Regions from separate parts of the Shewanella sp. Koi 1 genome, predicted to be linked through region 4. Evidence: predicted binding sites of a transcription regulator. Region 4 holds the regulator's gene; each other region holds the start of a gene.
The links. The regulator sigma-54, encoded in region 4, starts transcription at its own class of promoters, with help from an activator protein. The targets are predictions, from matches to a motif close to GTTGGCACGNNNNTNGNNT.
Positions count from the first base shown of each region.

Region 1 (4,582 bases), 700 kb from region 4:
CACATTCGGCTTATAAATAAAACCATCCGCATCCGCCATCGGATGATCGGGCGAATACTCTTTTAATAGGGGTTTATCGCTCTCAACAATGCCTTTTACTGCAACACCTTGAGAAGCTTGCTGTTGGCTCTGCGCTTTCGCCATTTCAGCTTCAAAAATGGGATGACGTGAGCGGTAAGTTTTATCAATACTGCTAGAAACAGAATCGGCGTTAGCGATGTTACTCGCCGTGGTATTGAGTCGGACGGACTGGGCTGACATACCGGAGCCTGCCACATCAAAAATGCTAAATAAACTCATGATTAATCCCCTCTCAGCGCTTTTTTCATGCCGCTAAACTTACTGTCCAAAAATCCCAGAGACATTTGATATTCGAGGGCATTTTGCATAAATGCCGACTGTTCCTGTTGAATATCCACTGTATTGCCATCTCCAGTATCTGGCTGATTTGGCACACGGAACTTCACGTATTGTCCCGTTAACTGTGCGAGGCCAAAATGCTGCTCATCGCCTGTCATCTCAAGGCTATTGCGTTGCTGTTGCTGGGTTTTCGCAATATTTAAGGCCGCAGAAAAATCGACGTCACGGGCTTTATAATGTGGCGTATCGGCGTTTGCGATGTTGCTTGAAATTACTTCGGCACGTTCTGCACGTATCCCCAAAGTGAATTGGTGCACACCTAGTGCCTTATCAAAATTGATCGCCATAAAATTGCCTCCATCGTGACTCTCACGGGAATAAGCAATTCATGTGCCAAAAAACAGAAACTATCAGAAATGTGTAGAAATGGGGTTTGGTGGGGTAAAAAATTACCGACTAATGTCGGTAATTTTTATTTAATATCATAACATTAAGTCTTTTTCTGGTAATAGATACCAGGGTTGCAACGAACCATATCAAATTCATCCGTCAGACCCGCAATCGACTCTGACGCGCCGAGAAAGAGTATGCCCTTCGGATTTAAAGCGGCAGCGAATTGCCGCAAAATTTTTGCTTTTGCCTCTGGGGCAAAATAGATCAGCACATTTCGACAGAAGATAATGTCGAACTTGCCGAGTAAGGTGTAACTCTCAAGTAAGTTATGGGCGCGAAAATTGACTAAACGCTTAACGTTATCCTTAACTCGCATGTTGCCAGAGGGCAAAGCATCAAAAAACTGGCGCTTACGTTCCTCGGATAAACCACGCGCTAGCGCCAAACTATCGTATTCGGCATTTTTGCAACGTTCCAACATCGAAGGCGAAAGATCGGTTGCTTGGATCGAGGCGCCGCCCGGCAAAGCTCCCGGCTTCTTCTGTTGATATTCTAAGATAGTCATTGCCAACGAATAAGGCTCTTGGCCAGACGAGCAGGCAGCGGACCATATTTTTAATGGACGCCCCAACTTACTGTATTCAGGTAACAACACATTATTGAGCAACTCAAACGGATAACGGTCACGAAACCATAAGGTTTCATTGGTAGTCATGGCGTCGATCACTTCTGCCCGTAAGGCTCGCTCCGTGGGCTTCATCGAATGTTTTACCACATCGGATAACGAAGGCAGATTATATTTGCCCATCAAAGGAGCAAGACGGCTACGTACTAGGTATTGTTTATTTTCCCCCAGTACGATGCCGCTGTGTTGTTCTAGGAACAACCTAAATTGATTATATTCGGCTTCAGCGAGTGATTTGTCAGGCACATTCACGTCCTAGATCCTATAGCAAGCACCCAAATAAGTGCCAACAATCATGTAATAAGGGCTAGATTATAGCGTAAAGCGCTACTAGGCACTAACCCACACTTTCACTACAAACTTAAATGCTTGTTCACTGCTGCCGCTAATTCATCAGGATTGAATTTCGCGATAAAGTCGTTGGCGCCTACTTTTTGCACCATGGCCTGGTTGAACACGCCGCTGAGTGAGGTATGTAAAACGACCTTAATATGCTTGAGCTTTGGATCGTCGCGGATTTCTGCCGTTAAGGTATAACCATCCATTTCAGGCATTTCGATATCGGAAATAATTAATGGGATCTCTTCCGCGACATTGTTCATTTCACTAGCAATCGCCTTTAACTTGTCCAATGCTTCGCGGCCATCTTTTGCCGTATCAATTTGTAAGTTTAATGATTCCAACGCGCGAATAATCTGTTTACGAGCCACAGCCGAATCATCAATCACCATGATGTGATAATGCTGACTTCTATCGATAGTGAGCTGCTCATTGACTTCTTCACTGATCGCGGTTTTTACTGGGGAGATTTCATCAAGAATCTTTTCAACATCGAGAATTTCGACTAACTCGCCTTCAATTTCAGTTACCGCCGTCAAATAGGAATAACGGCCAGCACCTTGAGGTGGCGGCATAATGGCTTCCCAGTTCATGTTGATGATACGTTCAACTGAACTAACCAAGAAACCTTGTACGCTACGGTTATATTCAGAAATGATAATAAAGCAATTTTCGGTACTCGCGAGCGGACGCCCACCAGTTGCGGCACTTAAATCGATGACTGAAATGGTCGTTCCGCGAATATGTGCCACCCCTTTAACGTAGGGATTAAGTTTAGGCAAGGCCGTTAATGGTGGACACTGCAGAACCTCTTTTACTTTGAATACGTTAATCCCAAAACGTTGACGACCATTCAACTTAAATAGCAATAGTTCTAGTCGGTTTTGACCTACGAGTTGGGTGCGTTTGTTGACTGAATCAAGAATACTCGACATAACTCTGCCTTGTTGTTCTGTTTATGTACGGCCCTAAAACTCGTTTGAGTATAGGCATATTAATTGCTTGCGTCTTGTTATCCATAACCATAGTTGAAACTGAGTCAAACTTCTGACACGAAATTTTGGCCTTAACGACACAGGACAGTTTCACGTTTGATAAAAGTATAGGTGCATTCTGGCGTTACAAGCTAGTCTCTTCATTATGAAAGTAAATTTAGTATATTTTTTATGTGTTATCGCATTATTTCTCACCTCGGCGGCCAATGCAGCTCCCGAGGTACCTAGCGTATCGGCGATATCAGAGTTAGCTAAAGCCCTTATTAATGAAAAGATTTCAGTACCGGCGAATGCCAAAGTGGAAATCGCTCCCCAGTCTATTGATAACCGACTATTACCAGCACAATGCGCGTCCCCAATAAAAGTTGAACTAGCATCGGATAGGGAAATCAGCCGCAACAACACAGTAAAAGTCAGCTGTGACACACCGGATTTGGCCTACCCTTGGCAGATTTTTATGTCGGTACGTGTTGATATCCTGTTCCCTGTGGTGGTAGCCAGCGAAACACTGGCGCCAGGCGAGTTAATCAGTCCGACTCAGATTGAAATCCGTTATATTGATCAAAATAGCTTACGCGGAATGCAATTTAGCGATACCAGCCAACTTTCAGGCGTACGGGTTAAACGCCGTGTCGCCAAAAATTTTCCCATTTTTGCAAACAACCTTTGCTTTGTTTGTAAGAATGATTCAGTGTCGATTTATGTCCGTTCCAGTAATTTTGTACTAAAAACCGTGGGGGAAGCACTGCAAGATGGTAATATTGGTGACCAAATTAGGGTCAAAAATAGCAGCTCAAACAAGGAACTAGATGCTATAGTCACAGCCATTGGCGAAGTCGAAGTTAGAATGTAAAATAAGCTAAAGCTTTTCGATGGGCTGCCGATACCCCAGTTAAGAAATCCCGTATACACGACGCTGGAGCCTAACATGGCAATTGATATTAGCAAATTTAACGCCGGAGCGGCCGCGCAAGTCCGTTCAAACAGTACAAAAAAGAACAGCGAAAGCGAGCAATCGACTCAGGTTGCGGCTAAATCGACTCAACAAAAAGGTGACTCAGTTGTCATTACGGCTCAAGCTCAACAGCTTCAAGGAGCTCAAACCAAAATGGCCAGCCTACCTGAAGTCGACCAAAAGAAAGTCGCTGAAATTAAGCAAGCGATTGCCGAAGGTCGCTATAAAATTGATCCCGAAAAGTTGGCGGCCAACATTGCCAGCTTCGAAGCTGAATTGAATGACCTCAATAAAGAGTAACTATGACAGAAATAGCTAAACTGGTAGATCAACAACACGCCCATTTGGCTGTTCTTAAACAGATTATTCTCAAGGAAAAAGGCGCTTTGGTTGACCAAAACGCCGATTTGCTATTATCGCTTGCGGAGCAAAAATCAACATGCCTGCAAGAACTCAAGGCCAACGATGACTTACTGGCCAATCACAGCGATAAATCCTTACTCACCTCGCAAGTAGAACTATCCCATAAAATGGCCGCCGTAAAAGAGGCCCTTGCCGAATGTAAGGATCTTAACGCTCAAAATGCCAGTCTCATCGAAATGAATTTGGCGAGTCTAAACCGTTTTGCCCAAGCCTTACAGGCGAGCCGAAACGCGACTACCCTGACTTATAACGATAAAGGCAGAACCTCGACCCTTTCTAGCTTAGGCAATGATTTAAAAGCATAAGTCGAGCAATAAATAGTAAACGGGATATAAACAAAAGCCGCGCTAAAACTGAGTGCGGCTTTTGTTTATTGGTAAAGCGACGACAAAGTCACCCAGCGCTAGCGCTAAAAATAGGTAACGTCTTTAA
Region 1 is NZ_JBREJM010000001.1:3,315,836-3,320,417, forward strand. Features, by position in the region: gene flgC (flagellar basal body rod protein FlgC) at 1-300, opposite strand, end outside; gene flgB (flagellar basal body rod protein FlgB) at 303-707, opposite strand; gene ACUZ8J_RS14605 (CheR family methyltransferase) at 851-1,690, opposite strand; gene ACUZ8J_RS14610 (chemotaxis protein CheV) at 1,792-2,712, opposite strand; gene flgA (flagellar basal body P-ring formation chaperone FlgA) at 2,918-3,625, shown strand; gene flgM (flagellar biosynthesis anti-sigma factor FlgM) at 3,701-4,027, shown strand; gene ACUZ8J_RS14625 (flagella synthesis protein FlgN) at 4,030-4,455, shown strand; gene ACUZ8J_RS14630 (LPP20 family lipoprotein) at 4,560-4,582, opposite strand, start outside.
Region 1: flgA (flagellar basal body P-ring formation chaperone FlgA) is a predicted target of sigma-54. The motif match lies at 2,763-2,781, and genes of this name have one in related genera.

Region 2 (4,582 bases), 460 kb from region 4:
GACATAACGGCCGGTAGTGAACAGCTCGCGCATCACTAAGCCGCCGTGTTGGTTGGCGGCATCGAGGTCGAAGCTCATTTGGCTCGAATCAAAACTTTCTTTATCCCAATCCAGTCCCCAAGTGAGAGTGAGGCTATCGACGGGCTTGGATTCCACGACTGCCTTCAAACCATAGATGCTGGTGTTTTGGGCCGATGCAGAGAAGTTGTAGACGCCGCTGGTTTCATTGACATAGGGGAACGGGTGGAAATCCAGATTCTCTTTGCGATAAAAGCCTTGTAAATACAGGCTTTGACCAAGAAACTCATTCTGGGAGTAGGACAGATTCAGCAAAGTGCGCTCGGTGGCGGGGCTGCGGTCAGCGTCTAATCCCTTACGGGTTTCGAGCACTGAGGCATCGCCAGTGACGCCTGAGAAGTTCTCACCCATATACAGACCATGTTCATCGTCTGAACCGTTGCGATAGTATTGCGCCATGGCGCTGAGGTTGGCGTCATTGGCAAGCTGCCAATCCATATTCGCCATTAAATCATAACCTTGGGTGTACTGCATTCCGGTTTGGGTAATGTCCAGCATCACAGGGTTGCTACTGCCATCAAACCATTGGCCGTTTTCCTGCCAAGCGGCACTAAAGCGCCCTTTAAGCGAATCGCTGCCCCCGGTCACCGCCAGCGCGGTGTGGTAATCTAAATCATCACTGCTATTAAAGCCGGACTTGAATCCCGCTTCGGCTTCGAAGGTATCACTGCTGTCAGCCGCTTTTTTAGTGACAATATTAATGGCACCGCCCAGTGCGCCACCGCCATAGATAGCCGACGCGCCAGCGAGTACTTCGATGCGGGCAATATTGAATGGATCGATACTGTCGAGCTGGCGGCTGATACTGCGGGAGGTGTTCATCGACACGCCATCGATTAGGACCACCATGGCGCGACCGCGAATATTTTGGCCAAAGTTGGTGCGCCCTTGGCTGGACACGTCCATCGACGGCACTAAGGCGGCGAGCATTTCCTTAATACCTTTGCCGCTATCGGTTTGCTCGCGAATGCTGGCTTCATCAATGATCCACACAGTGCTGGAGAGATCGCTGATTTGGGTCGGTGAGCGGGTGGCGGAGACCACCATGCGCTCCATATCGGTTTCTGCGGCTGTTGCCACATTAACAAGCCCCAGTTGGCAGATAACTGCGGCGGCGACTAGGCTTATCGGCCCCATAGACTTAGGCATAGTATTCTCCATCAAAAACAATAGGTACATGAGAAGCCAAAAGGACTGCACTGTGGTGCCTTTCCTTGCGACCCAGAAAGCGTTTTTAATGGTTTGAATTCAATGCGCTAACTGAATATGAATGGAGAGTATTCCGTGTTTGGCTCCAAAAAAGACGCATTATTATAGTTGTAATCGAGAATCGTTCTTAATTGAATTTACAAAGCCTTTACTTTTTTATGCACCCAAAATCACGAGGCGACAACAAATGGACAGAAAACAACGAGAGGTCAGAGTGTATGTGTGTAGAGGTGTTGAATAGGCTGGGGAATACTTGGGAGTCACTGTGCGATAGAGACAAAAAAGCCCCGACAGAAGACTGTCGGGGCTGTTAGATTTTGTGCAGCTAATTGATGCCGTTAGCCATTACAGGCTGTAGTACATCTCGAACTCTAATGGGTGAGTTGTACGGCTTACACGCTCAGCTTCTGCAGATTTCAGTGCAATGTAAGATTGGATGAAATCTTCGCTGAATACACCGCCGCGAGTTAAGAACTCGTGGTCAGCTTGCAGGTTTTCAAGCGCGTTTTCTAATGAAGTCGCTACTTGTGGGATTTCAGCCGCTTCTTCAGCTGGCAGATCGTACAAGTCTTTATCCATCGCTTCGCCTGGATGGATCTTGTTTTGGATACCATCGATACCCGCCATCAGCAGTGCTGCGAAACCTAAGTATGGGTTTGCATGTGGATCTGGGAAGCGAGTTTCGATACGACGGCCTTTAGGGCTTGGTACCACTGGAATACGGATTGAAGCGCTGCGGTTACGTGCTGAGTAAGCTAACATCACTGGCGCTTCGAAGTGTGGTACTAAACGCTTGTAAGAGTTAGTGCTTGGGTTAGTGAAAGCGTTCAGCGCGCGAGCGTGCTTGATGATACCACCGATGTAGTACAGTGCAGTTTCACTTAAACCAGCGTATTTGTCGCCTGCGAACAGGTTCACACCGTCTTTAGACAGAGATTGGTGAACGTGCATACCGCTACCGTTGTCGCCAACGATTGGCTTAGGCATGAAAGTCGCAGTCTTACCGTAGGCGTGAGCCATGTTGTGTACTACGTACTTCAGAATTTGGATTTCGTCCGCTTTCTTAGTCAGAGTGTTGAAGCGAGTTGCGATTTCGTTTTGACCCGCAGTCGCTACTTCGTGGTGGTGAGCTTCAACGACTTGACCCATTTCTTCGAGCACTAAACACATAGCGCTACGTAAGTCTTGTGATGAGTCAACAGGAGCTACTGGGAAGTAACCGCCTTTCACGAATGGACGGTGACCAGTGTTGCCACCTTCGTAGCTAGTGCCAGAGTTCCATGCCGCTTCTTTAGCGTCGATTTTCACGAAACAACCAGACATGTCAGTACCGAAACGTACGTCGTCGAACAGGAAGAATTCTGGTTCTGGTCCAACTAATACAGTGTCAGCGATACCGGTAGAGCGTAAGTATTCTTCCGCTTTTTTCGCGATAGAACGTGGGTCGCGGTCATAACCAGTCATAGTGCCTGGCTCGAGAATGTCACAGCGGATCAGGGCAGTGGTTTCTTCGGTGAATGGGTCTAATACAAACGTGGTTGGGTCTGGCATCAGCACCATGTCTGATTCGTTAATGCCTTTCCAGCCAGCGATTGACGAACCGTCAAACATTTTGCCGTCTTCGAAGAAATCAGCGTCTACCTGATGAGCAGGGATAGATACGTGCTGCTCTTTACCTTTGGTGTCGGTAAAACGTAAATCAACAAACTTAACTTCTAATTCTTCAAGTTGCTTTAAAACTGATTCAACTGACATTCTCAAGTCTCCGGTAGGGTAAAGGGATGTCCCTTCTATAATCTTTTAACTCAAGTCGCGCTTGAGCCAAACTTACAAGCTATATAGCGATATCTATGCCAACAATTTAAGGTGTTGATAATCAAAGGCTATATATTTTAGTGCACAACAATTCACTTCGCGTTGCACTATGTTGGTGCGTTTGCATGTGGCATTTTGGTGCATTAATCCATTTTGGTGCGCACCGTCACAACACCATTTTAGTGCAAGCAACTTGAGTGCAATCTCGCAACGCCCACTTATCCCGAACTCGTCGGCCCATTAAGCTCAGAGGCAAGCCGGATTGATATCTCAATTCTGGCTTTTGACAAGATTCGAAACCAAACAAAGCACAACGAATTTAGCACATTAGTGAGGCGAGATAACCGTGCAAGCTCACTATTTCAATCGTCCGCAATAATGTCACAAAACCGTGGCAACCTAAGCTGTTTTTCGCGGGGCGGTTATAGCTGGTTATATTGAATAATGCTTAATTATCAGGTTATTAAAGTCGTTGTTCGCAATGTGGAATAGAGTTTGTTGAAACTGAGGCCAAAGGCATCCGCAGAAACCGCTAACTGGTACCTACTGCGCTTATTTTTATGGCTCACTCTGGCGCGTCACGGCTGGATTGCGTGGATTGACTATACTTATGGCGGCTTTGAGCCGAGCAGCAAAAGCTGCACTGAGTGAAAAATAGTGAATTCAGCTGCTTAGCTTGGTTGATGACAAGATAAACTGGTGAATCGCCTGCGCATTAACGGTGCATTTAGGCTATTTGACTCGGGCAAGAGAGTACCTTTTGAGCACAGTGCTCAAAAAATTGTTTTATAAGTGTTCAAAAATAATCCTGTGCGGCGAGGCCGCTCTGGAGTAGAATGTCACGCTTTTTTATGGCGACTCAACGTAGATTGCTATAACGAATATTGAAATATCCCTATTTTTGTTTGATGGTAAGAGGTTTATCCGTGCTAGAGAATTTACGTAACATCGCCATTATTGCGCACGTTGACCATGGCAAAACGACCCTGGTTGACAAGCTGCTGTCGCAATCAGGAACCCTTGCAACCCGGGGAGAAGCTACTGAGCGGGTGATGGACTCCAACGATCTTGAAAAGGAACGTGGGATCACGATTCTGGCAAAGAATACTGCCATCAAGTGGAACGACTACCGCATTAACATCGTAGACACCCCAGGCCACGCCGACTTCGGTGGTGAGGTTGAGCGCGTATTGTCTATGGTGGACTCAGTATTACTGCTGGTTGACGCCGTTGACGGTCCAATGCCACAGACTCGCTTCGTAACCAAGAAAGCGTTCGCCCAAGGCTTAAAGCCAATCGTTGTTATCAACAAGATTGACCGTCCTGGTGCTCGCCCTGATTGGGTTATCGACCAAGTATTCGACCTGTTCGACAACTTAGGTGCGACTGACGAGCAATTAGATTTCCCTGTTGTTTACGCTTCTGCGTTAAACGGCTTCGCAACGTTAGATCCGGATGAAGTTGGCACAGATATGACGCC
Region 2 is NZ_JBREJM010000001.1:4,476,120-4,480,701, reverse strand. Features, by position in the region: gene ACUZ8J_RS19685 (TonB-dependent receptor) at 1-1,227, opposite strand, end outside; gene glnA (glutamate--ammonia ligase) at 1,633-3,042, opposite strand; partial or broken gene typA (translational GTPase TypA) at 4,029-4,582, shown strand, end outside.
Region 2: glnA (glutamate--ammonia ligase) is a predicted target of sigma-54. The motif match lies at 3,127-3,145, and genes of this name have one in related genera.

Region 3 (4,582 bases), 2.0 Mb from region 4:
CTCGCTGACATTTAAAATAAGCTGGCAGAGTGAATAACCGATAAACGCAAATTTACAACAAAATACCAACAAGCCTTTTTCCCGCTGAGTAAAAAATAAACTTGCCAGCGGGAATTTTGCTGTTATACTGCCCGCCGTTTTGAGAAGTATCTTGTCGTTATCCTTTTTATATCGATTTGTACATTCGCGCAAGCAATGACAAACACGATCCTCACGAAGAAAGCCTACTACAAGTAAGTCCCACAAAAATAATGAGTTAGTGATTTTCTGCATCGACTCAAAAACAGTGAACTATTTAATTAAACCCATGTCATAGTATTGTCACTTTGCTATGGTCAACTGGGCTAATTGAGATATTCCATTGACATAATCGCTGATATGCATTAGTTATCAATAAGGCATCTCTTGATTAATGATCATGGAATGGGTAACCTCAAGACTCATTGGTATCATCTTTCGCAATTATGCTAAGGATATTTTATTGTTACAACTTACTCACCTAAGGGTGAATTGAATTAAAAGGAGTGTGGCCTATGTCATACAAAATTAACGGACATGAAATCACAGTGAACTTCCCTGTAGACTCTATTTCAGTTAACAAAACATCCATTGCTTTTACCGATAGACAAGGTAAAAACAAGCAGACTTTTTCAAAGCGTACCGAAGCCTTAAACTTTATGAAATGGCTATTGTCGGCAAATAAATAAGTCTGATTGTGTACTCCTTAGAGTACTAAAAACGGTGTTTAGGTTTATTCGGTTCCCATTTTCCTCGCCATACCGAAACCTAATGACCGAAATAGATAGCCCAATATCACGATTTGCTATCCCCTTACGTCGAATGACGAACTCGTTTGGTTCAGGCGGTATCTAGCTCACACAGATACGTGCCGAACCAAATGTGTATTCCACTAACCTAGATCAAATTAATCTGTATTTGTCCCTGCTAATATAATCACTCACTCAATTTGTGAATGTATTTTCTATGTCAAAACCCGATACTAAAACGGCTATGCTGACCTTAATAACCCAGATTAAACAGGTTATTCCGCTTAACTTAGATGAAGCACAAATGTGCCAAGGTGAGTGTTTAGGCTGTTCTAAAAAAATGCTGGAAATGTTGGATGGTGAAATAAGCTATTGGCAATATTCAACCGATACGCCGGGATTGAAAGATCTTAAACATCTTGAAAAGATAGCCACACGCACCCACAAAATATTAAAGCGTAATAAGTTAGTTGGCTAAACGCTATCCTGCGTCGCCCTCACCGTATTTTCGTCTATATCTTGGCAACATGGTTTGATTTCCTAATAGCCCCCCCTGATGAATATAGAGGATGGAGGCATGTTGCTCGCACTGTAAATAATCCTCTAACACAATAAAGCCTAAGGGATCGTAGAGTAATTCAAATTGCACACCGCTGGCACTGAGTCGTTGCCACATGGCATAAAACTCAGGATAGAGTTTCCCAAAATGGTATTTCTTCCCCACATTCAAAATCTGCGGATGTTCAGCAGAGTTGGGATTTAACTCATAAAACTGCTGCATTAAATACTCATCGCCGCCGACAACGGCGCAGGTAAGCACTCGAATATTCAATTGCTGACGCACAAAATATTGATTTAAAAAGAGTGCCGTTGTTCCTGTACCTGCAGGTAAAAACACCTTGAGATCGGAAATTTGCTGTGACTCGGCCCAAGCAACTATTTCAGCGGCTAACTGACTAACACCATATTGCGCATACTGGCAGCGCCCGCCTTCAGGAATAAACAAAGCGTTAGGTTCAGCCGGCAAGACTTGTTGCTCAATATAATCCTGGCAAGTCCAATTAGGCTCACGGTGGAGAGAAGGATTGCTTGTAATCAGGCTAGATAAATCAATGACACGCGTACCATTGCCGATGGCAGCGGCATAATTACCCGTCGGCAAGGTGCGGATATGGCTGGCAATATGATCCACATAAAAATCGCACTGCCAGCCCTTCAGCTTGGCGAGCGCCGACAGTGAATACAACGAGTTAGCCTGCGCGGAGCCATAACCAATCAGCTTAGTCACCTCAGCAAAATCATGGTCTAGAAAATAGGCAAACTTACGCGCTTTATTGCCACTAAACGCAGGATGCAATAAATCGTCTCGTTTGAGAAATATCTTGCGTCCGGCAAAGGAAAAAGACTCTACAGGACTGTCAGAGAGCAGGCTTTTGGCTAACATGGATACACTCGAAGGAAACAAGGCCGTTAGTGTACCGCGAGCTTGCCTACATCGTCCGTAATTATTAAGCATTTTCGCGAAAATCTAGCCTTTTTTACAACGTCATACCGTCGCCAAGATAAATATTCCACTGATAAATAAGGAAAAATATTTTGGCACAATTCTCGCTTACTCCATTTAAGTATCAATTAATGATTCTGTGTGTTGGCCAAGGTAATGCCAACACAGATTTAAAATGAGTTAAGGAGTATTCAATGTCACTTTTACGGTTAATTTTCAATATTGCTTGGTTTGTCCTTGGTGGATTTGTGATGGGACTCGCCTGGTGGCTCGCGGGGATTTTGTGTTTTATCAGTATTATCGGTATTCCCTTCGGCCGCGCCTGCTTTGTCATTGGCGAATTGACCTTCTGGCCCTTTGGACAAGAGCAAATGAATCGTCGCCATTTAACCGGACGTGAAGATTTAGGCACAGGCGCCTTTGGTATGGTGGGCAATATTATTTGGTTCTTGCTGTTTGGGATTTGGTTGGCCATAGGCCATTTGGCCCATGCCCTCGCCTGCTTTGTGACGATTATTGGTATCCCCTTTGGGATCCAACATATCAAGCTGGCGCTATTAAGCCTGACACCGATTGGGCAAACCATAGTAGCTAAAGCGTAATAATCACAGTAGCTAAAGCGTAATAAACATAGTCGCTAAAGCCTAAGTCGGATCACTCAGCACTACTCTGCATCACTGGGTAGTGCTGATGTATAGTTAGGCAGTGATTGCACTAATCTTGCTTCGTGATAGTCCCTTTCTTCATCGAGTAAATCAGTGTAATCAGCAAATGGCTCACTCACTTCCCCTTGTTCTAGACTTATCATTTCGAATAGATAATGCGCCAGTTTGGCTGGCGCATCTATGGTGATGTCATGACCACAATAGGCCAAGACAACTAAGTCGACATTAAAATGTTGTGCTAATGCCCTGCTGGTTTGAATATTCACTAAGGCATCACGATCACCCGATAAAATACTGACTGGAACAGGCAAAGACGCTGGGCAGCGATAACGAAACGCCGCCCACAACTGACGACACGCATTACTAATATGCGGTGTCGACTCGTGGCGATAGTGGCTCCAACGTGCAATCAAGGCGACATCGCGCCGATGGCGATAGCTGGTTAAGCGCACAATCGTCGATTCAATAGAATTAAGCTGTCGACCACGGCAACGTTTGACCCAAGCACTCAGGGCATTCAATCCATTAAATCGCTGATACCAAGGTGATAAGTTAGCCGCGCTACTATTCAGCACAAAAACGTGTTTTATCTGCTCGGGGCGCTGCTTAGCCATTTCCATGGCGAGCATACCGCCCATCGATAAGCCCAGCAGATAAAAGGCTTGTCCCGCTAAATGCTCATCCAATTGTTGCCATATCGAGCTGGCATATTCAGGGATAGTTAAAGGGCTGACTTGGTGAGTGAGGATCCCATTACCGGGCAAGTCTGGGGTAAAAACGGTGCAGCCCCTTTGCCTTAATCTCTGATCAAAGCCATTCCAATGGCGTTGATCGCGCATCAAGCCTCTGAGTAATACCCACGTTGTCATCAAAAACGCTCCCGATACCAAAACTGCTGCGCACTCTGCGCCAGTTGTATGAGATGTTCGGGCGTCAGCCCCTCTAACTCCCGTGCGTACGCCGCCTCCATCAAGAACTGCATCAGTACTGTGTGCCGGCGTAAAATCCTGTGGTGCCTGTGTGTTTTTTGCGGATTAAAGAAGCCCGCAAAATTAAATATTTGCCTTGGATTTTTCTTAATCCATGCCCATGAGCCCATCTCTAAGGTCAAAGGTAAGAATGGAATATTGGCTTGAGGATCATGGGTATGATGCTGGCGGTACAAGTAATCCCAAATATCACCATGGGTGCGATAAAACTGGCTCTGGGGCGCAAGCCGATAATGACCATGATGGGGATAGCTCGCTTCAAATAACTGTTTTAGGTGATAAATGAAGTGGGCATTTTCAAAGGACGCGCGCGTGTGGGCATAGGGAAACCAGATATGATCCGTCAAACCAAAGCCAGAATGCGCATCGAGGGAAATAAGACTGGTGCTTTGTCTAAGCAGTTGTTGCACATAGGCCACCAGTCCCGCTGTTTCAAGCTCCATGCCGCCAAGGCCACGAAACCAAGGCAGCTTGGAAGAGAGCCGCTGCCCTCCAACCATAAAAGACACTTTTTCCCGGGACTCTATCGGCGCGTTGCGCATCAAGTCGACCTGATTGCCATTACCGCGACTGCCCAGCAGTAACCCGACAGGATTCACCACCGGGACAAAGGCTAAGCGGATGTCCGTTAACAACTGTTGTAGGTGTTTGTCCCAC
Region 3 is NZ_JBREJM010000001.1:1,979,402-1,983,983, reverse strand. Features, by position in the region: gene ACUZ8J_RS08750 (hypothetical protein) at 534-707, shown strand; gene ACUZ8J_RS08745 (hypothetical protein) at 985-1,245, shown strand; gene ACUZ8J_RS08740 (1-aminocyclopropane-1-carboxylate deaminase/D-cysteine desulfhydrase) at 1,249-2,196, opposite strand; gene ACUZ8J_RS08735 (YccF domain-containing protein) at 2,466-2,873, shown strand; gene ACUZ8J_RS08730 (alpha/beta fold hydrolase) at 2,936-3,805, opposite strand; gene ACUZ8J_RS08725 (M14 family metallopeptidase) at 3,805-4,582, opposite strand, start outside.
Region 3: ACUZ8J_RS08735 (YccF domain-containing protein) is a predicted target of sigma-54. The motif match lies at 2,363-2,381, and genes of this name have one in related genera.

Region 4 (4,582 bases):
CGCATGACGGCTCTGGGTGTAACGCATATTTATCAGGGCGTGGATAATAAATTCGTTCCCTATGAAGAACTGCTGTCGCTCTACAATGTCACCCCAGAAGAAGTCGCCTATATTGGTGATGATATTGTCGACTTGCCTGTGATGAATGTGGTCGGCTTGGCCGTCTGTGTTGCCGATGGTCATCCCTATGTCCGCCAACACGCCCATTTTGTGACTCACTTGAATGGTGGACATGGCGCACTCAGGGAACTCACGGATCTGCTCTTACTGAGCCAAAATAAGTTCACTTCCGCCCATGGGATGAGCATATGAGTCGTGTGACCCTCGCCATTATCGCCTTTTTTGGTACTGCGCTGGTGCTATATTGGCAAGTGCAGCAAAAACGCGGTGGCGATACGGATGACAGCTTGAACGTCAGTGACAGACCCGATTACATTATCGAAGATCTGCGCAGCATTGAGTTTAATGAGCAAGGGCAAGTTAACAGTCGCGTCACGGCAAAGCACATGGAACACTATGAGCTGAAAAACCAAACCGACTTTACTGAGCCCGTCTATCTTGTCTATCCCGACCAAGGTAAAGCAAAATGGCAGATCCGAGCCGATCAAGGTCGACTCAACAAAGATACCGGCAAGGTTGTATTAGAAAATAATGTTATTATCGATGCCATCAGCCCTGGTGAACCCATACAGACATTGTCCACCAGTTTTTTAGAACTCGATCTCAACACTATGATAATGACCTCTGACCGCATCATTTACGTCACAGGGAAAGATTTTAATATTCAAGGGCAAGGCCTTTATGCCGACCTTAACGCGCAGGAAGTGCAATTGACCAGTCAGGTAGTAGGAACCTATGAAGCAAAATAACATATTACTTGCCGGCCTAATGCTAATCACCAGCATGAGCGCCTTCGCCAAGGTTGGTGACTTACAGCAAGAAGTGAAAATTAAAGCCGTTAGCCAAACTGCGGACATTAAAAACAACCAGATCATTTTCTTCGGTCCGGTTGAAGTCACCCAAGGCTCGATTAAAATCCATGCGGATCAACTACGTGCATTTTCTGCCGAAGGGGAAAACAGCAAGATTTTAGTGGCAACCGGTAATCCTGCGACTTATAGCCAGATCCTCGACGATGGACGCCCAGCTTCGGCGAGCGCGAAAGAAATTCGCTACGAAATGGCGACCCGCACCCTAACTTTGACGGGCTCTGCCAGCCTAGACCAAGCGGGTAGCCAAGTGACGGGTAACCTCATCCGTTACGATATTATTCAGCAAAAATTGATCGCTGAGAGCACGGGTAGCGGTGATGATCGCGTGATTACCATTATTCAACCTGACAACTATCAGGAAGAGATCAAGAACCAGCCCGCGGACAAACCTGTGAAAAAACAGGACTCTAAATGACCCAAATCACCTTAAAAGCACAGAATCTCGCTAAGAGTTATAAGAGTCGTCAGGTTGTGAAAGATGTCAGCCTGACGGTGAAAACGGGTCAAGTCGTCGGCCTACTCGGCCCAAACGGCGCGGGTAAAACCACCACCTTTTATATGGTCGTGGGCTTAGTCAAAAGCGATAAAGGCCATATCTTTATCGACGATGATGATTTAACCGCCGATCCCATGCACCTGCGCGCCCGCAAAGGCATTGGTTACCTGCCACAGGAAGCCAGTATCTTTCGCAAGCTGACCGTGCACGACAATATCATGGCGGTACTGCAAACCCGTAAAGAGCTCAATCGCGATCAACGCGAAGAAGAGCTGGAACATCTGCTCGAAGAGTTCCATATCACCCATATCCGAGACAGCCAAGGCATGTCGTTATCGGGCGGTGAACGTCGCCGCGTCGAAATTGCCCGCGCTTTAGCGGCCAATCCAAAGTTTATTCTGCTCGATGAACCCTTCGCCGGTGTCGACCCGATTTCGGTTATCGATATCAAGAAAATCATCGAACAACTCAAGAGCCGAGGCCTTGGGGTACTGATCACAGACCACAATGTGCGCGAGACCTTAGACGTCTGTGAACATGCTTACATTGTCAGTCACGGAAACCTGATTGCCGAAGGAACTCCCGCAGAGATCTTAGACAATCAGCAAGTTAGGGCTGTGTACTTAGGTGAACAATTCAGGCTATAGTTACTTAAACAGAGCCAATTAGCCTTGAATTTTGGCTTATAAGCGCCATCGATATGATAACAAGCGGCCTAAATTCAAAATAATAACGTAGGGATCAGCGGTAACATGAAAGCGTCACTCCAGCTCAAACTGGGTCAACAGTTAACCATGACGCCACAACTCCAACAGGCCATTCGTCTGTTGCAATTGTCGTCATTGGAACTGCAGCAAGAGATCCAGCAAGCCTTAGACTCTAATCCTCTTCTCGAGCTGGAAGAGGAGCAATTCGACGCGCCTACCGAACGTAAGCAAGATATCGCCGATACCGACTTTAGCGAAACAACGGCCCTGCCACAGGAACAAGACAATTCCACCGTGGACATTGCCGAGTCGTTGACCAAAGAATCCCTGCCCGAAGAACTGCCCATGGATACTACTTGGGATGAAGTTTTTACCGCCTCGCCAAACTCAGGTTCTGGCGCCAGCCGTGAAGATGACATGCCCTTCCAAGGGGAAACCAGTGAAGGCCTGTACGAGCATTTAGAATGGCAGAAAAACCTCACGCCCTTCTCTGAAACCGATTTAGCCATCGCCACCGCGATTATTGATGCCATCGACGATCAAGGTTATCTCACTCAAAGTACTGAAGATATCCTCGAGGCCATGGGCAATCCTGAGATAGAACTGGATGAAGTCGAAGCCGTACTTAAGCGTATTCAACACTTCGATCCCGTTGGTGTCGCCGCAAGGGATTTAAGCGAATGTCTGCTTATCCAACTCTCCCATTTTTCGCCGGATACCCCACACCTCGAAAACGCCCGCATGTTGATCAAAGATCATTTAGATCTGATCGCCGCCCGCGACTTTAGGTTGTTGATGCGTAAGACCAAACTTAAAGAGGACGAGTTAAGGGACAGCATAGCGCTGATCCAAACCTTAAACCCTCGCCCCGGTTTGCTCATCACCCCTGTTGATGAAGAATATGTCATCCCCGATGTGTCGGTATCGAAGAAAAACGGTCGCTGGGTGGTCGAGTTAAATCCAGATTGCATGCCAAAAATCAATGTTAATCAGCAATATGCAGCCATGGCGCGCAGCACCAAAAGCCAAGCCGATAGCCAATTTATCCGCGGGCATCTGCAAGAAGCCAAGTGGTTTATCAAAAGCCTTGAAAGCCGTAACGAAACACTGCTCAAGGTGGCAAACTGCATAGTGCAATATCAACAGGGCTTCTTCGAATACGGTGAAGAAGCCATGAAACCTATGGTCCTGAACGATATCGCTGAGGCGGTAGAAATGCATGAGTCCACCATTTCACGGGTGACGACACAAAAATACATGCATACCCCAAAGGGACTTTTTGAACTAAAATATTTCTTCTCAAGCCACGTCGGGACTGATGATGGCGGTGAGTGCTCATCCACGGCAATCAGAGCCTTCATTAAGAAACTGGTTGCAGCGGAAAACCAGAAAAAACCATTAAGCGACAGCAAGATGGCACAGCTTCTGGCAGAACAGGGAATTAACGTTGCGCGCAGAACCATTGCGAAGTACCGAGAAGCGATGCTTATTCCCCCTTCCAATCAGCGTAAAAGTTTATAGCCTAAAGTGGAAATCGGAGGACGTTTATATGCAAATAAACCTGAGTGGACACCATATCGAGATTACTGAATCGTTACGGGCTTATGTTGAGGAAAAGTTTTCAAAACTTGAACGTCATTTCGAACAGATCAATAATGTGCACGTTGTGCTCAATGTTGAGAAAATGCAACAAATTGCCGAAGCGAGAATCAACCTCACCGGTGGTGAAGTCTTCGCGACTTCAGAGCATGCAGATATGTATGCTGCCATAGACGTCCTGATCGACAAGCTTGATCGTCAGGTTATTAAACACAAAGAGAAGTTAACAAAACACTAGCAATGGAACTTCGTACCATACTGCGGCCGGAATGCACGACCTGCGCCACTCCGGGCAGTAAGAAAAAGGTACTGGAACTTATCAGCGACTTAGCCGCTGCCCAGTACCCCACCCTCTCATCTCAAGAGATCTTCGAAAGCCTAGTGGCGCGCGAAAAGATGGGGAGCACAGGTATAGGTAACGGCATCGCCATTCCACATGGTCGATTAACCGATATAACACAACCCATAGCCATATTGGTGAAATGTGAGGAGCCGATAGCCTTTGATGCTATCGATAAACAACCTGTCGACATTTTATTTGCGCTGCTGGTGCCTGCTGACCAATGTCAACAGCACTTAAGCACTTTGTCCTGCATGGCTGAAAAGCTCAGCGACAAACAAATATTGAAGCAATTGCGCAAGACGCATGATGAAACGGAACTCTATCAGGTAATCACTGGATGAAACTGGTCATAGTGTCAGGGCGCTCAGGCTCAGGCAAATCGGTCGCACTAAGAGTGCTTGAAGATCTCGGCTATTATTGTGTCGATAATCTTCCGTTGCCGCTG
Region 4 is NZ_JBREJM010000001.1:4,018,348-4,022,929, forward strand. Features, by position in the region: gene kdsC (3-deoxy-manno-octulosonate-8-phosphatase KdsC) at 1-312, shown strand, start outside; gene lptC (LPS export ABC transporter periplasmic protein LptC) at 309-869, shown strand; gene lptA (lipopolysaccharide transport periplasmic protein LptA) at 856-1,407, shown strand; gene lptB (LPS export ABC transporter ATP-binding protein) at 1,404-2,135, shown strand; gene ACUZ8J_RS17775 (RNA polymerase factor sigma-54) at 2,241-3,716, shown strand; gene hpf (ribosome hibernation promoting factor) at 3,745-4,032, shown strand; gene ptsN (PTS IIA-like nitrogen regulatory protein PtsN) at 4,035-4,478, shown strand; gene rapZ (RNase adapter RapZ) at 4,475-4,582, shown strand, end outside.